4 regions of the Mesorhizobium sp. M0276 genome follow, and region 1 is predicted to be linked to each of the others. Evidence: predicted binding sites of a transcription regulator. Region 1 holds the regulator's gene; each other region holds the start of a gene.
What was found. The regulator PhoB, encoded in region 1, activates phosphate uptake and scavenging genes when phosphate is short. The targets are predictions, from matches to a motif close to TGTCATNNANCTGTCAT.

Region 1 (3,937 bases):
GTCATTCCGGTGGTGGTACGCACCACCGAAGACATGCTCAATTTGGTGCCGAACGCCTTGCGCGAAGCCGGCACCGCGATCGGCGCACCGCGCTGGGTGGTCATCAAGTCGGTCGCCTACCGCGCCGCGCTATCGGGCATTGTCACCGGCATATTGCTGTCGATCGCCCGTATCTCCGGCGAGACGGCACCACTGCTCTTCACGGCGCTCAACAACCAGTTCTGGTCGAGCAATCTCAACGCGCCGATGGCCAGCCTGCCTGTCACCATCTTCCAGTTCGCTCTCAGCCCCTACGAGGAATGGCAGCAACTGGCCTGGACCGGCGCACTCATCATCACATTGACGGTTCTTGCGCTCAGCATCGTTGCGCGCAGCCTGACCGGACGCAGAGAGGACAAATGAGCCAGATGTTGTCTCCAGACATGACGATCGCCGCCGAGGCCACCGCCAAGGCCAAGATCGAGGTCAAGAACCTCAACTTCTACTACGGCCAGTCGAAGGCGCTGAAGGACATTACGCTGTCCTTGCCGGAGCGCAGCGTCACCGCCTTCATCGGGCCTTCGGGCTGCGGGAAGTCGACGCTGCTGCGCGTCTTCAACCGCATCTACGAGCTCTATCCCAAGCAGACGGCCGAAGGTCAGGTGCTGCTCGACGGCCAGAACGTTCTCGACCGCTCGCAGGACCTCAACCTGCTGCGCACCAAGATCGGCATGGTGTTCCAGAAGCCGACGCCATTTCCGATGTCGATCTATGAAAACATCGCGTTCGGCATCAGGCTCTACGAGAAGCTGAGCAAGTCGGAGATGGACGGCCGCGTCGAGCAGGCGCTGAAGCGCGCGGCACTCTGGACCGAGGTCAAGGACAAGCTCGACGCCAGCGGCCTCAGCCTCTCCGGCGGCCAGCAGCAGCGGCTCTGCATCGCCCGCACCGTGGCGGTGAAGCCGGAAGTCATCCTGCTCGACGAGCCCGCCTCGGCGCTCGACCCGCTGTCGACCGCCAAGATCGAGGAACTGATCGACGAGTTGCAAGCCGACTACACGATCGTCATCGTCACCCACAACATGCAGCAGGCGGCGCGCGTATCGAAGCAGACGGCCTTCATGTATCTGGGCGAGCTGGTCGAGTTCGACCGCACCGAGAAGATCTTCACGTCGCCCCGCGAGAAGCGCACGCAGGACTACATCACCGGCCGCTTCGGCTGAGCTCAGGCATACGAGGAACAGGATCATGAGCGAACACACAGTCGCTTCTTTCGACGAGGATCTCGGTCAGATCAGCAAGCTCATCAGCGACATGGGCGATCTCGCCAGCTCGATGGTCGGCGGTGCGACCAAGGCGCTCTTGAATTCCGACAACGCCTTGGCACAGCGCGTCGTCTCCGATGATGCGATCATGGACGCGCGCCAGCGCGAGCTCGACGACCGCGCAATCACGCTGATCGCCAAGCGGCAGCCGATGGCCGATGATCTGCGCCATGTCGTCGGTTCTATCCGCATGGCCGGCGATCTCGAACGCATCGGCGACCTTGCCAAGAACATCGCCAAGCGTGTCGGCACTGTCGGCCTCAGCGTCACGCCGCGCGACCTTTCGCACTCGATCGATGGAATGGCACAACTGGTGCTGATCCAGGTGCAGGGCGTCATCGAGGAATATGCGGCGCGTGACGCCGCCGCGCTGGCGAAACTGCGTGCCGACGACGAACGCATCGACGTCAAATACACCTCCGTGTTCCGCGAGCTTCTCACCTATATGATGGAAGACCCGCGCAACATCACCGCGTGCACGCATCTTTTGTTCTGCGCCAAGAACCTCGAGCGCATCGGCGACCATGTCACCAACATCGCGGAAAATGCCTATTATGTTTTGACCGGCACGCAGCTGCCGGCCAATCGTCCGAAACAGGACGAGACGACAATGTCCGCGCCCGCGGCATGACGACAGGGGTAACCAGCCGATGATCGCGCCACGCATCATGGTGGTGGAGGACGAGGAGCCGCTAGGCGTGCTGCTCCGTTACAATCTGGAGTCCGAGGGCTATCAGGTCGAGGTCGTGACGCGCGGCGACGAGGCCGAGATCCGGCTGCAGGAGAACGTGCCTGACCTTCTGGTGCTCGACTGGATGGTACCGGCGGTCTCCGGCATCGAACTCTGCCGGCGCCTGCGAATGCGTCCCGAGACCGAGCGGCTGCCGATCATCATGCTGACCGCGCGCGGCGAGGAGAGCGATCGCGTGCGGGGCCTCTCGACCGGCGCCGACGATTATCTGGTAAAGCCGTTTTCGACACCGGAGTTCATGGCCAGGGTCAAGGCGCTGCTGCGCCGTGCCAAGCCGGAACTGCTGTCCAGCGTGCTGAAGGTCGGCGACATCGTGCTCGATCGAGAATCGCACCGGGTCTATCGCAAGAAGAGCGAGATCCGGCTCGGGCCGACCGAATTCCGCCTGCTCGAATTCATGATGCGCCATCCCGGCCGCGTGTTCTCGCGCAGCCAGCTGCTCGACAACGTCTGGGGCGAAACGATCTACATCGACGAACGCACGGTAGACGTGCATGTCGGGCGGCTGCGCAAAGCCGTCAACAACGGCCGCATGCCCGACGTCATCCGCACCATTCGGGGCGCAGGCTACGCGATCAGGGAAGACTAGCCGATAGATCGGAACCAAGGTTCAAATTCAATCAGCAGGTCGTCGCCAATGGCCACGCGATGGCAGACATTCAAGCAGGCGGCATCGAAGTCTAAACTGCCCTTCGCGGTCGCGGGCTCGCGCGTACCTTGACTGGCTGGCGATTGCCTTCCGATCTCCCAATTCGCTTTTCTGCCAGGCTGGCCGCAGGAAGCACGGCCCGTGACACTTTAGTTGGTCACATTGCTATCTTGCCCGCAGACCTCCGATCAAAGTCGCGCGCCTCAAGAAACAATTTGAACTAATATGGCTATGTGCCCGCTAGAGGATGTGGTTTCGCATAAATTCGCAATTTTATTAAAAATTGCATCCGACTAAGAGCGAGTTTCCCTCTTCTTTATTGATTGTATGTGCTCCGAATAGTCAATACGATCTTGGATCTGATGATGATTCCGCGGGAACGATCTCGTTCGTTGCAACGTTGCTTTGAAAGCGGTCGCCGGACGCTGCGCCGAATGATTTGACCAGGTCGGACACTAAGAGGAAGGATTTCTGATGAGCACGGTCTTAAACGCCAAAGGTATTCCTCTTCCCTACACCGGCGCGTCCAGTCATTGGTTCTCGGCAACCGGAGCCGGGGCCGAACTGCATGGCACTTCAGGCAACGACTCCTTCTGGGGAGACACCGGCGTCTATGTCACGATGTACGGTGGCGCCGGCGATGACTACTATCACCTCTATTCCACCAACAATAAGGCGGTCGAAGATCCCGGGGCCGGGATCGATACGATCGACACCTGGATGAGCTACAAGCTCCCCGACAATTTCGAGAACCTGGTCGTTACCGGCGCCAATCGATATGCGTTCGGAAATGCGTTGGACAACATCATCAAGGGCGGGTCGGGTCATCAGACGCTGGATGGCGGCAAGGGAAATGATGTCCTGATCGGCGGTGACGGCGCCGACACTTTCGCCATCTCCAAAGGAAATGGGAGCGATCTTATCTTCGATTTCGGTGCGACCGATGTGGTGCGCCTTAACGGCTATGACTTCACTTCGTTCGACGCCGTCCGTTCGCAGATGGTTCAGGTGGAATCGAACGTGATGCTGAACCTCGGATCTGACGAGATCCTGGTGTTCAAGAATACGACCATCGACAAGTTGCAGCCCACCCAGTTCGAACTGCCGATAGACAAGTCCGGAATGACGCTGTCCTTCTCCGACGAATTCAACACGCTGAGCCTTCGGGACGGGCAGGACGGCACGTGGAATTCCAATTTCTCGTGGGGCGCGCCGAACGGCAGCACATTGAGC
Region 2 (3,937 bases), on a different contig from region 1:
CATCTACATGGCCTACACGCTGTCCGGCCTCTGCGCGGCTTTCGTCGGCGTGCTGCTGGCCGCCCGCATCGGCATCGGCAATCCGACCCAGGCTGAGGGCTGGGAGCTGCAGGCGATCGCCTCGTCGGTCATCGGCGGCACCTCGCTGTTCGGTGCCGTCGGCTCGGTGCACGGACCGCTGCTTGGCGCCTTTATCCTGGCCACCATCAACAATGGCGCCAACCTGCTCAACGTCAACTCGTTCTGGCAGCGCATCATCACCGGCGCGCTGATCATCATCATCGTCTACTTCGACGGGCTGCGCCGCCGCGGCAAGTAAACCCTCGATCAATCGCTGGCCCGTCACAATCGACGGGCCGGCGATTCATTACCGACTGGATTGAAGCATGAAGGCCGTCGTCTGCCGTTCGCCCGGCGATCTTATCCTGGAAGACCGTCCGGCCCCCGGCGCGCCGCCTCCCGGCTGGGCGCTGGTGTCCGTCAGCCATGTCGGCATCTGCGGCACCGACTATCACATCTTCGAGGGCAAGCACCCGTTCCTCGCCTATCCCCGCATCATGGGCCATGAAGTATCGGGTACCGTGGTGGAACCCGGGGAAGGTGTCGAACTGGCCGTTGGCGAACCGGTCGTCATCAACCCCTATCTTTCCTGCGGCAAGTGCATCGCCTGCCGGCACGGCAAGCCGAATTGCTGCGTCAGCATCGAAGTGCTCGGGGTGCATCGCGACGGAGCCATGTGCGAACGCATCCTGGTGCCGGCGCAAAATCTCTATCCTGCCAACGGCCTGTCGTTGGCCGACGCCGCCGCCGTCGAGTTCCTGGCCATCGGCGCACATGCCGTGCGGCGTGCCAAGGCCGAAACCGGCGCACGCACACTGGTCATCGGCGCCGGCCCGATCGGGCTCGGCACCGCCATCTTCGCTCGCATCGCCGGCCTCGACGTGACATTGCTCGACATGAGCAGTGAAAGGCTCGCCTTCGCCGAGAATGAGCTTGGGTTCCAGACCCTCGACGGCTCGCGCGGCGCGGTGCCAGATCTGGTCAGGGAGGCAACCTCTGGCGAAGGCTTCGATGTGGTCTTCGACGCCACCGGCAACACCCAGTCGGTGCGGTCGGCTTTCGCCCATGTCGCGCATGGCGGAACATTGGTGCTGGTCAGCGTCGTCAAGGACGACATCAGCTTTTCCGATCCGGAATTCCACAAACGTGAAATGACATTGATCGGCAGCCGCAATGCGTTGCGCGCCGATTTCGACCATGTCGCCGCCTCGATCCGCAACGGCGCCGTTCCGCTGGCAAAACTCGTCACCCACCGCACCACGCTTTCCGGCACGCCACACGATCTGGCCCGCTGGGCGCATGAGAAATCAGGCCTGATCAAGGCTGTGATCGAGGTGGGAGCATAACATGACAGGCCGTGAACCCGGCCCGAATTGACGCGACCCCGTGCAGGTCGAACCGGTCCTCAAAACGCCAAGCCGCTGACAGGTGAGCGCGACCGAACTGGTCTGATATCAGCGTGAGTGAGATAAATCACGGTCTCCTACAAGGCCGGCACTCCCTACAGCGCCGACAGCTTCAACTCCACCCGTTCTGCCGGAAACCTGGATTCGGAAAACTGGATCGGCTGGCCATCCGGCGTGACGTTGACAGCGACTGTAACCAGCACGATGGCGCCCGGTTGCAGGTCGAGGTCTGCAAGGTCCGCCGCATCGGCGTGGCGCGCCGATAGCACGGTCGATTGCCTGAGATAGTCGTCGAAGCCGAACCGGGCGAGCGATGCGGTGATCGAGCCGGTCTCCGCCATTGCAGCATCGATACCGGCAAAGCGCCGGGCATCGAACCAGCCGGCAGCGCGCGACACAGGCCGTCCGTCGGCTTCGCCGCGCGTTTCCAGGCGGATCACATCGGCTCCCTTGGCGAGCCCCAGCCCCTCGGCGACGCGCTGGCTGGCCGGCTCGACCGAGGACGCCAGCAGGACGATATGCCGTTCCGATGTCTGCCCTTGCAGGCCCGTTGAAAAGCGTGTGCGCGCACCGATGGGATAGGACAGCCGCCTGCGCGACAGCACGAAGGTGCCGCGCCCCTGCTCGGCCCGCAGCACCCCTTCCTGCACAAGGGCCGATATGGCGCTGCGCACGGTGTGGCGGTTGACGCCATAGCGCTCAGCCAGTGCCATCTCCGGCGGCAGCGCGGCGCTTTCTGCGAAATCGCCGACGGCGATCGCCTGCAGGATCTTCTCGGCGATCTGCCGCCACAGCGAGACGCCGCTGCGCCGCTCGATGCTGTCCGCTGCCAGCCGCCCGACCATTGATTGCCCCCAGTCTTCAAGTGCTTGTCATCCACCCGTCATGGACTCGCGCTAGATAATAGGTATAATTTGTATAGTTGTCTATATCAATAGACAAATTTGGCGAAGAGGAATGTTGCTGATGCGAGGACAGGAAGCCCGCGATCAAGCCGAACGCAAGGCCGCCATGGCAACCCTGGCGCAATCCGGCGGCGACGACATCGTTCGGCTCTGGAACGAGGCCGGACTGCCTTCGGACGCAGAACTGCTGCGCGGCCCCGAAACCGGCCTGGTCACCGTACGCGGCCGCATCGGCGGTGGGGGCGCGCCCTTCAATGTCGGCGAGGCGACCGTCACCCGCGCCACCGTCCGGCTGCCGTCCGGACAGGTCGGCCATTGCTATGCGCTTGGCCGCGACAAGCAGAAGGCGAAGCTGGCGGCCATCGCCGACGCACTGTGGCAGGACCCGGCCCGCCGCGCCGAGGTCGAGACCGGGCTGATAGCGCCTCTGCGGTCGGCCCTGACCACGGCGCATGAACGCCGCCGCGCCGAGACGGCGGCAACGAAGGTGGATTTCTTCACCATGGTACGCGGAGAAGACTGATGGACATCGCATCGCAATCGATCGAGGGCGGCTTCGCCGATCCGGTCTTCAACGCACAGACCGTGTTCCGCGCTGTCATGGAGGCGATGGCGCGGCCTGGCAGCGTGCAGCCGTTGCCCGCCTTTGCCCGTCCGCCGGCGCCGCTGTCGGCGACCGCCGGTGCCATTGCGCTGGCGCTTTGCGACAATGACACCCCGCTCTGGCTCGACCCGGCTTTACAGGCTTCCCCTGCCATCAAATCCTGGCTTGGTTTCCACACCGGCGCGCCATTGGCCAACACGCCGGCCGATGCGCATTTCGCGTTGATCGCAGCCCCGGCCGAGATGATGGCGCTCGACGGTTTTTCGCAAGGCACGCAGGACTATCCCGACCGTTCGACCACATTGGTCCTGCAGGTCAGCGATCTCGTCTCCGGCACGCCGCTGTTGCTCGAAGGCCCCGGCATCGAAGCCAGCGCGACGATCGCGCCGGCACGGATGCCACGCCATTTCGTCGAACAGTGGAAGCAGAACATCAAGCGCTTTCCGCGAGGCGTCGACATCATCCTCACCACATCGGACGGCATTGCCTGCCTGCCGCGCACGACGCGCATCAAGACGATGGAGGCGTAAGATGTATGTCGCGGTTAAAGGCGGTGAAGCCGCAATCGCCAACGCCCACAGCCTGCTTGCCGACCGCCGCCGTGGCGACCGTTCGGTGCCAGCCCTTCGCCTCGACCAGATCGTCGAGCAGCTGGCGCTCGGCGTCGACCGGGTGATGAGCGAAGGCTCGCTCTACGACCGTGAACTGGCCGCACTCGCCATTGTTCAGGCGCGCGGCGACATGATCGAGGCGATCTTCCTGGTGCGCGCCTATCGCACGACACTGCCCCGCTTTGGCTACACCAAGCCCATCGACACCGCCAACATGCTGGTCGAGCGGCGCGTCTCGGCGACCTACAAGGACCTGCCGGGCGGCCAGTTGCTTGGGCCTACCTTCGACTACACGCACAGACTGCTCGATCCCGAGCTTGCCGCCGGCGCCGATGTCGCCGAGCCCTTGCT
Region 3 (3,937 bases), on a different contig from region 1:
GCGGCCAAGCGGGAAGTTGAATTCCTGGGTACCGGTGTCGTGTGGGGAAGCGATGTCGAACATCGCTCGCCAGACATCGTTCCAGTCCTTGGGGACGAGCCAGCTCAGGAAATCCAGCAAATGCGGCAGGCGGTCGAAGAAATGCCCGGCATTGGCCTCGTCGGCGAACCACATGGTGCTGCCGAGCGCGACAATGAGCAGGCCGACGCCGATGGCGGTGTAGAGCCGGCGCAAGGACGTCTGGCGACGCCAGGCGTCGGCCATCTGGTGAGTGGCGCCGGAAGGGACTGTCACGGAATGGGTCATGATCGGAGATGCAAAAAGGGCGGTGTTTTGAACACCGCCCTTCCTGATTTCGCCGTTAGCCGCCGATGGCTGCCTTACGGGCTTCGACGATGACGTTGTAGAAGTCTGCCTTCACTGGAACGTAGCCGGTAAAGTCGCCACCTTCGACGCCTTCGAAGCAGGCTTTGTCCTTCTTGGGCAGCTGCGTGAAGAAGTCGGCGAGCTTGGCGGTCATGTCGTCGCCGAGCGCGGTGCGCACGACCAGCGGGCCGTTCGGGATCAGGCCCGAGCGCCAGACTTCGACGAAGTCATTGGGGTCGACGGCACCCTTGGCGACTTCCTTGTGGAAGGTGCCGGAGGTGTAGCCGTCCTTGAAGTCGCCAATGCCGGAGGAATCGTCCACCGCTACGTCGACCTTGCCGTCACGCACGGCCAGGACATTGTTCTCGTGGCCGCCGTTGAACTGGGTCGAAGCGAAGAAGGTCTCGTTCGAAGCGCCGGTGTCCTTCGGGATCTGGGTCAGCGGGATCAGATAGCCGGAGGTCGAATCCGGATCGGCGTAGCCGAGCTTCTTGCCCTTGGCCGACTTGATGTCGGTGATGCCGGAGGATTTCAGCGCCAGGCCGATCGAATAGTAGCCGGTAGCGCCGTCGGTCTGCTGGGTGGTGAGGATCGGGGTGACCGCCTTCGGGTCCTTGAGAGCGACGCTGGCATAACCGGAAGCGCCGAGCTCGGCGAAGTCGAGCGTGCCGCCGAGCAGGCCCTGGATCACGCCGTCATAGTCGGCGGCGGGGAACAGCGAGACCTTTTCGAAGCCGAATTCGGCCTTCAAATGGTCGGCTAGGCACTGGTAGTTGCGCAGCCGGTCGGTTTCGTTTTCACCGCCGAGGATGCCGACGCGAAATTCCTTCATATCGGCGGCGTGGGCCATGCTGGTCGCCATGGCGAGCACCGAAACGGCGCAGAAAACCATCTTTCTGAACATCTGTAATCTCTCCTGTAGGTTCCGGCCCCGCGCCGGCAGCGTTCTTGAGTTTGACTGGCGCCCTTGACGTGGGCTGGCGATCCCAACCGTTCTTTTTTGGTCCACGATCTTTCCCGAAAACCGGTTTTCACTTTTCGGGATCATGGACTCAATAACCCGGGAAAGCGGGTTCGAGCGGTCCGGCGGATGCGGCGATCTTTCGGCTGAAGGCAACGCTGGTCGAGGTGATGGCCTCTGAGATTTCCTGGCCATTGCTGTCGGCGCCATAGACGAGGCGCACGGCCTCGCGGTTGAGCTCCTCCGGCGGTCCGTCGAAGACGACCTTGCCGGCGGCCATGCCGATGATGCGGTTGCAATAGGTGCGGGCGGTGTCCAGCGTGTGCAGATTGGTGACGACGGTGATGCCTTCGCGCAAATTGATGTCCTGCAGCGAGTCCATCACCACCTTGGCGTTGAGCGGATCGAGCGAAGCGATCGGCTCGTCGGCGAGGATCACCCTGGGCTGCTGCATCATGGCGCGGGCAATGGCGACGCGTTGCTGCTGGCCGCCCGACAAGGTGCCGGCGGGCTGCAGCGCTGTACGGGCGATGTCGAGCCGCTCAAGGGCTGCGACCGCCTCGGCGCATTCGGCGCGGGAGAACATGCCGAACAGGTTTGACATGGTCGAACGGTGGTTCAGCTTGCCGAGCAGCACATTGGTCAGCACGTCGAGGCGCGGCACCAGGTTGAACTGCTGGAAGATCATGGCGCAGTCGCGTTGCCAGCGCCGCAGCGGCGAGCCGCTCAACTGGGAGACCTCGGCGCCGTCAAAAAAAATCGACCCCTGGCTGGGATCGATGAGGCGGTTGATCATGCGAAGAAGGGTTGATTTGCCGGCACCGGAACGGCCGATAATGCCAACCATCTGACCCTGCGGGATCGCGATGTTGATGTCGCTGACGGCGGTGTTCTTGCCAAATCGTCGGGTGACACCGCGGATTTCGAGCGTGGCAGAGGTTGCTGACATGGGGCAGGTTCCAGTCCGGACCATATTGATCGTCAGGCACTCGCCTAACGCAGCCACATGAACCTGCCGTGTCGCGGTGATGTCAGTTTTGTTACGCTCCACAGGCGTGGAGTTTACGGCCGGCCCAGGACCAGCAGGTCCTCGAAGTGCTCCTCGAAAAAGCTTGAGAGAGTCATCGAACAGGTCCTGCCATGCTGCTGCCCATGCCGATGATGTGAAGACCTATCCGCCGTATTTTTCCAGGAAGGCTTCGGCAGATAGTTCCCGGAAATCGACGAGCGAAGCGCGCAGCCTGGCATGATCCCAGTCCCACCAGGCAAGCGCCTGATAACGTTCGGCGGTGCGGCGGTCGAAGCGCTCGCGGATTGGTTTTGCCGGCACGCCGCCGACGATCGTGTAGGGGGCGACATCCTTCGAGACGACAGCGCCGGCGCCGACCGCGGCACCATCGCCGACGGTGACGCCGGGCAGGATGGTCGAGCCGTGACCGAGCCAGGTGTCGTGGCCGATGGTGACGCGTTTGGCGCGGCGCTGGGCGAAAAACTCGCTCTCGTGCTCGGCATCGTCCCAATAGTCCGAAGCGCGGTAGGTGAAATGGTGCAGCGTCGGCCGCCAGGTCGGGTGGTTGGTGGCGTTGATGCGCACGCTTGCCGCGATGTTGGAAAACTTGCCGATCGTCGCGCACCAGACGGCGCAATCCTGCATCATGTAGGAATAATCGCCGAGTTCGCTCTCCAACACCCGGCTGCGGTCGGCGATCTCGGTCCAGCGGCCGAGCGTCGAGTTCTGCACCTCCGCCGTGGGGTGGACCAGCGGTGTCTCCGACAATTTCCTGGTCATGCGGCAATTTTTCCGGGAGCGAAAGCGGTGACGTCGATGATGCGGTCGGCAACCGCCTCGCGCACGTCGTGGTCGTGGAAGATGCCAAGCAGGGCGACATCAGCCGCTTTCTTGGCGGCGATGAGTTCGATCACCACGTCACGGTTCCTGGCATCGAGCGAAGCGGTCGGCTCGTCGAGCAGCAGGATCGGGTGCTCGGTGATGAAGCCGCGCGCGATGTTGACGCGCTGCTGCTCGCCGCCGGAGAAGGTCGCCGGCGGCAATGCCCAAAGTTTCTCCGGCAGGTTGAGCTGCGCCAGCAACGCACCTGCCTTGTCGCGTGCAATTTCGCGGTCTTCGCCGCGTTCGACCAGCGGTTCGGCGACGACATCGAGCGCCGAGACGCGCGGCACGGTGCGCAGGAACTGGCTGACATAGCCGATCGTTTGCCGGCGCACGGCAAGCACGGTGCGCGGGCTGGCGGTGGCAAGGTCGATCAGTCCGTCGTCATGCGTGACGATGATCTGGCCCTCGTCGACGGCATAGTTGCCGTAGAGCATCTTGAGGATCGAACTCTTGCCGGCACCGGACGGGCCGCCAAGCACGGTGCATTCGCCGGCCCTGATCGAGAACGAGACTCCGGCGACGACAGGCAGTTTAATGCCGTCGCGCAGATGCATGGTGAAGCTCTTGGCAACGTCCGAGACAACGAGGGGGGTGGCCATCAGAAGGTCCTCCAATCATCGTCCGCTTGCGGGCCAGCACCCCCCTCTGGCCAATGCAATTGCACGTGCGGAATAACGGTGAAATCTCGAAGCGGGTGGTTGCGAGGTGTCGGCGCG
Region 4 (3,937 bases), on a different contig from region 1:
CCACAATCGCTTACCCCTTGATTTTTGGCCGCCAAACCTCGATATCGGGCTCAAAATCCATATCATTCGAGATTGACGGGAAATGGCGATGAGCGACCAGGCAAAAGACGAACGCGCGCCCGATGAAGTCGAGGCGACCGAGGCCAATGCCGAGCGCACGGAAGGCAGCATCGACGGCGACTATGAAGCCCTTGTGCGGCTGCTGAAGGAAAATGAAGAATTGAAGGACCGCGCACTGCGCGTGGCGGCCGAAATGGAAAACCTGCGTCGACGCACGGCGCGCGACGTGCACGATGCGCGCACCTATGCGGTTGCGAATTTCGCCCGCGACATGCTGTCGGTCTCTGACAATCTGCGCCGTGCGCTGGACGCGATTCCGGCCGAGGCCAAGGCCTCGGGTGACGCCGGCTTCAAGGCGTTGATCGAAGGCGTCGACTTGACCGAGCGCGCCATGCTGTCGGCGCTGGAACGGCACGGGGTCAAGAAGCTCGCCCCTGAAGGCGAGAAGTTCGATCCCAATTTCCATCAGGCGATGTTTGAAGTGCCCAATCCGGATGTTCCGGCCAACACCGTGGTCCAGGTCGTGCAGCCGGGCTATTCGATCGGCGAGCGGGTTCTGCGCCCGGCCATGGTCGGCGTCGCCAAGGGCGGTCCGAAGTTTGCCGCCGCTGAAGCGCCGGTCGAGCCGGGACCGGTGAACGAGCAGGCTGAGAAAGACGCCTGAACGGACAAGCGAATAGGGAGTAGCGAGTAGCGAATAGGAAATACGCAAGAGTTGCTGCGCGGCTTCGTGCTATTCGCTACTCGCTATTCGCTACTCGCTATTCGCTACTCACTCTTTCATTGTTCGCTTCATGAACCCCATCGCGCTTCTCGACTATGCCGGTGTCGCCGTCTTCGCCGCGACCGGGGCACTTGCGGCTTCGCGCAAACAACTCGACATCATCGGTTTCCTGTTCCTGGCCAGCGTCACCGGGATAGGCGGCGGCACGCTTCGCGACGTCATCCTCAACCTGCCGGTTTTCTGGGTCGCCAACTCCAGCTATGTGCTGATCTGCGCCGTGGTTGCCGCGCTGGTCTTCTTCGGCGCGCATCGCGTCGAATCGCGCTGGAAATGGCTGCTCTGGCTCGACGCCATCGGGCTCGCCGCCTTTTCGGTGATGGGCGCCGCCAAGGGACTGGCGATTACCGGTTCGCCGGTCGTCTCCGTCATCACCGGCGTGCTCACAGCCACCTCCGGCGGCATTCTGCGCGATCTCCTGGCCGGCGAGCCATCGGTGCTGCTCAGGCCCGAAATCTACGTCACAGCAGCCCTTGCCGGTGCCGGCCTCTATACACTTGGCGATCTTGCCGGGCTGCCGCCGCTCACTTCGGACCTCGCCGGTTTTGCTGCGGCGTTCCTTGTGCGTGGCGGCGCGCTCAAATTCGGCTGGTCGTTTCCGTCCTACAAGAGCCGACCCGGCCGGCGCCCGGAAGATATTCCGTGAAGGAGCGAATAGCGAATAGGGAGTAGCGATTAGGGATAGCAGCCCGCAGGATTGCGGCGTAGTTCTCGCTATTCGCTATTCGCCATCACGCTGCGAAGCGCTGGGCTTCCCCGCCATAATAGTTGACGTAGCGGGCGCCGATTTCCTTGACCGGCATCACGACGAAGACGTCGACCGTCGAGAATTCGCGGTCGATGACGCAGCCATCGCCGATGCGGGCGCCAACGCGCAGATAGCCCTTGACCAAGGGCGGCATTGCCGCGATTGCCGCCTTGGTGTTGACCGCCTCGATCGGCATCAGGTCCATCGAGCAGTAACGCGCGGACACCGCGCGCACATCCCAGGCCGAATTCGTCCGGCAGTGGTGGGCGAGGTAGGTGAGTGCCTCGGCATGCGCCGCCGGCACCGTGCCGTGGAAGGAAGCACAACCGGTCATCACACCGATTTCGTAGTGGTTGATGTAAGCCCAGATGCCTTGCCACAATGCCTCGATAGTGCGCTTCGAACGGTATTCCGGCAAAACGCAGGAGCGGCCGAGTTCGAGAAAACGCTGGCCGGGGTGACGGGCGATGAGCTTGGTCAGCTCGAATTCACCTTCCGAATAGAACCCTCCGGCGGTGGCCGCGATTTCTTGCCGCAGCAGCCGATAGGTGCCGACGATGCGGCGATGTTCGGGGCCGGAAAGCGTGGTGTCCAAAACCAGCAGATGGTCGCAGAGCGGGTCGAACCGGTCGGCATCACGGCGGTCATGGGTCTGGAACAGGTCTTTTCTGGCGCCAAGTTCGTCGTAGAACACCCGGTAGCGCACTTCCTGCGCGGCCGCGATCTCGGCTTCGTTGCGAGCGAGTCGCACTTCAAGATTACCTATACGGCCCAGTGCTGCGCCCTTCATGACGCAATCGGCGTTACGTCCGGCAAGCAGCGCGCTGCTGGCGTTCGGCCGAGTGTCACATTCCGGCATAACTGTATGCACGAGTGATTCTCCTTCGAGCCATCCCTCTTGGCACGGGGATACGGTGTAGGTGCAACAGGATTGTGACAGTACCGTGATGCGACCTTGCGGGCAATACTTCGTCGGCTGGCGAATGCGATCAACCGACTGCGTTACCTGAGCGCGTGGCGCGGATTGGACGGTGAAAAACTCAGGCTGCGACGACCTGTCCCTCGACGGCATTGACCAACGCCTCAGGGTCGAGCGGCTTGGTGACAAAGCCGCTGGCGCCATGAGCCAACACCGCATGGCGGGTCTTTTCCTGGCTGTCGGCCGACAGTACCATGATCGGCACCGGCGACATTGCGGTTTCTTCCTCATGGCGGCGGATGGCGGCAATCGCGTCCAGTCCGTCCATGACCGGCATGTGCAGGTCCATCAGAACCACGTCGAAGCGGTGGTTGTGCCCGGCGCCCGTGACAGCCTCGACGGCGGCCTTGCCATTGCCGACCACTTTGACGCGATGCCCGGCCTTCAACAGCGTGGCGCGGGCCAGCATGGCGTTGATGTCATTGTCCTCGGCGATCAGCACCGACAGGCCCCTCTGTCGGTTGCTGACGGTGCGAAGTGTCGGCCCGCCACGCTTTTCCAGCTGCGGCTGGGTGAGGCTTGGGGCATGGCTGCTCAACAGCACCCGCAGAAGCGTTCCGCCACGCACCGGCCTGGCCAGGAAAGTTGCGTAGCCGCTGGCGCGGAACTCGCCGAGCATGCCGCGGTCGGTCGGCGCGATCAGCGTGATGGCCTCGCAGTGGGAAAAACCGCTCAAGCGCAGGCGCTTGAGCAGCCTTCCGTCGCTTTCTTCCATGGCCGCATCGACCAGAAGCGCATCGCAGCCGGCGGCGAAGGGTGCGGCCTGCGCGGCGGTGGTGGCGAGGTCGACCGCGCCGCCATTGGCGCGGATGGTGCGGGCGATGGCATCAGCCTCGACAGCGTTTTTCGAAAGGATCACCGCGCGCCTGCCCGAAAGCGCGTTTTGGCGGCCCTGCTGTGCCTCGGTGGCTGCTATCGCCGGGATCTCGAAGACGAACTCGGATCCCTGGCCGATCCGGCTGGACACCGAGATCGTGCCGCCCATGGCGGCCACTAGGCGTTTGGAGATGGCAAGGCCAAGACCGGCCCCGCCATGCGCACGCGTCGACGTGCCGTCGGCTTGCTCGAACTCCTCGAAAATGCGGTCCAGATCCTCATCGTGCAGGCCCGGACCGGTATCGGCGATGGTGAAGCAAATGCGGTCGGTGGTTTCGGTGCGCACACGCGCAACGCTCACCAACACGCCGCCGCTGTCGGTAAACTTGATGGCGTTGCCGATAAGGTTGAGCAGCACCTGCCTGACCCTGCCCGGATCGGCAGTGATCAACTGCGGCACGTCGGGTTCGACATAGCAGCCCAGCCCGATATCCTTGGCGAAGGCGCGCGCGGCCAGCAATTCGATGATGTTGTCGGCGATCTCGCGCACCGA

Region 2: phnF (phosphonate metabolism transcriptional regulator PhnF) is a predicted target of PhoB. The motif match lies at 2,337-2,353, and genes of this name have one in related genera.
Region 3: phnC (phosphonate ABC transporter ATP-binding protein) is a predicted target of PhoB. The motif match lies at 2,356-2,372, and genes of this name have one in related genera.
Region 4: olsB (l-ornithine N(alpha)-acyltransferase) is a predicted target of PhoB. The motif match lies at 2,512-2,528, and genes of this name have one in related genera.

Annotation. Positions count from the first base shown of each region.
Region 1 is NZ_JAMYSC010000009.1:46,381-50,317, reverse strand. Features, by position in the region: gene pstA (phosphate ABC transporter permease PstA) at 1-402, shown strand, start outside; gene pstB (phosphate ABC transporter ATP-binding protein PstB) at 399-1,202, shown strand; gene phoU (phosphate signaling complex protein PhoU) at 1,228-1,935, shown strand; gene phoB (phosphate regulon transcriptional regulator PhoB) at 1,955-2,644, shown strand; gene eglC (endo-1,3-1,4-beta-glycanase EglC) at 3,179-3,937, shown strand, end outside.
Region 2 is NZ_JAMYSC010000069.1:9,183-13,119, forward strand. Features, by position in the region: gene NKJ01_RS31675 (ABC transporter permease) at 1-319, shown strand, start outside; gene NKJ01_RS31680 (zinc-binding alcohol dehydrogenase family protein) at 387-1,406, shown strand; gene phnF (phosphonate metabolism transcriptional regulator PhnF) at 1,562-2,311, opposite strand; gene phnG (phosphonate C-P lyase system protein PhnG) at 2,433-2,894, shown strand; gene phnH (phosphonate C-P lyase system protein PhnH) at 2,894-3,505, shown strand; gene NKJ01_RS31700 (carbon-phosphorus lyase complex subunit) at 3,507-3,937, shown strand, end outside.
Region 3 is NZ_JAMYSC010000069.1:16,161-20,097, reverse strand. Features, by position in the region: gene phnE (phosphonate ABC transporter, permease protein PhnE) at 1-306, opposite strand, end outside; gene phnD (phosphonate ABC transporter substrate-binding protein) at 362-1,270, opposite strand; gene phnC (phosphonate ABC transporter ATP-binding protein) at 1,419-2,276, opposite strand; gene NKJ01_RS31725 (DapH/DapD/GlmU-related protein) at 2,499-3,116, opposite strand; gene phnL (phosphonate C-P lyase system protein PhnL) at 3,113-3,820, opposite strand.
Region 4 is NZ_JAMYSC010000001.1:47,574-51,510, forward strand. Features, by position in the region: gene grpE (nucleotide exchange factor GrpE) at 89-724, shown strand; gene NKJ01_RS00200 (trimeric intracellular cation channel family protein) at 855-1,487, shown strand; gene olsB (l-ornithine N(alpha)-acyltransferase) at 1,573-2,448, opposite strand; gene NKJ01_RS00210 (ATP-binding protein) at 2,630-3,937, opposite strand, start outside.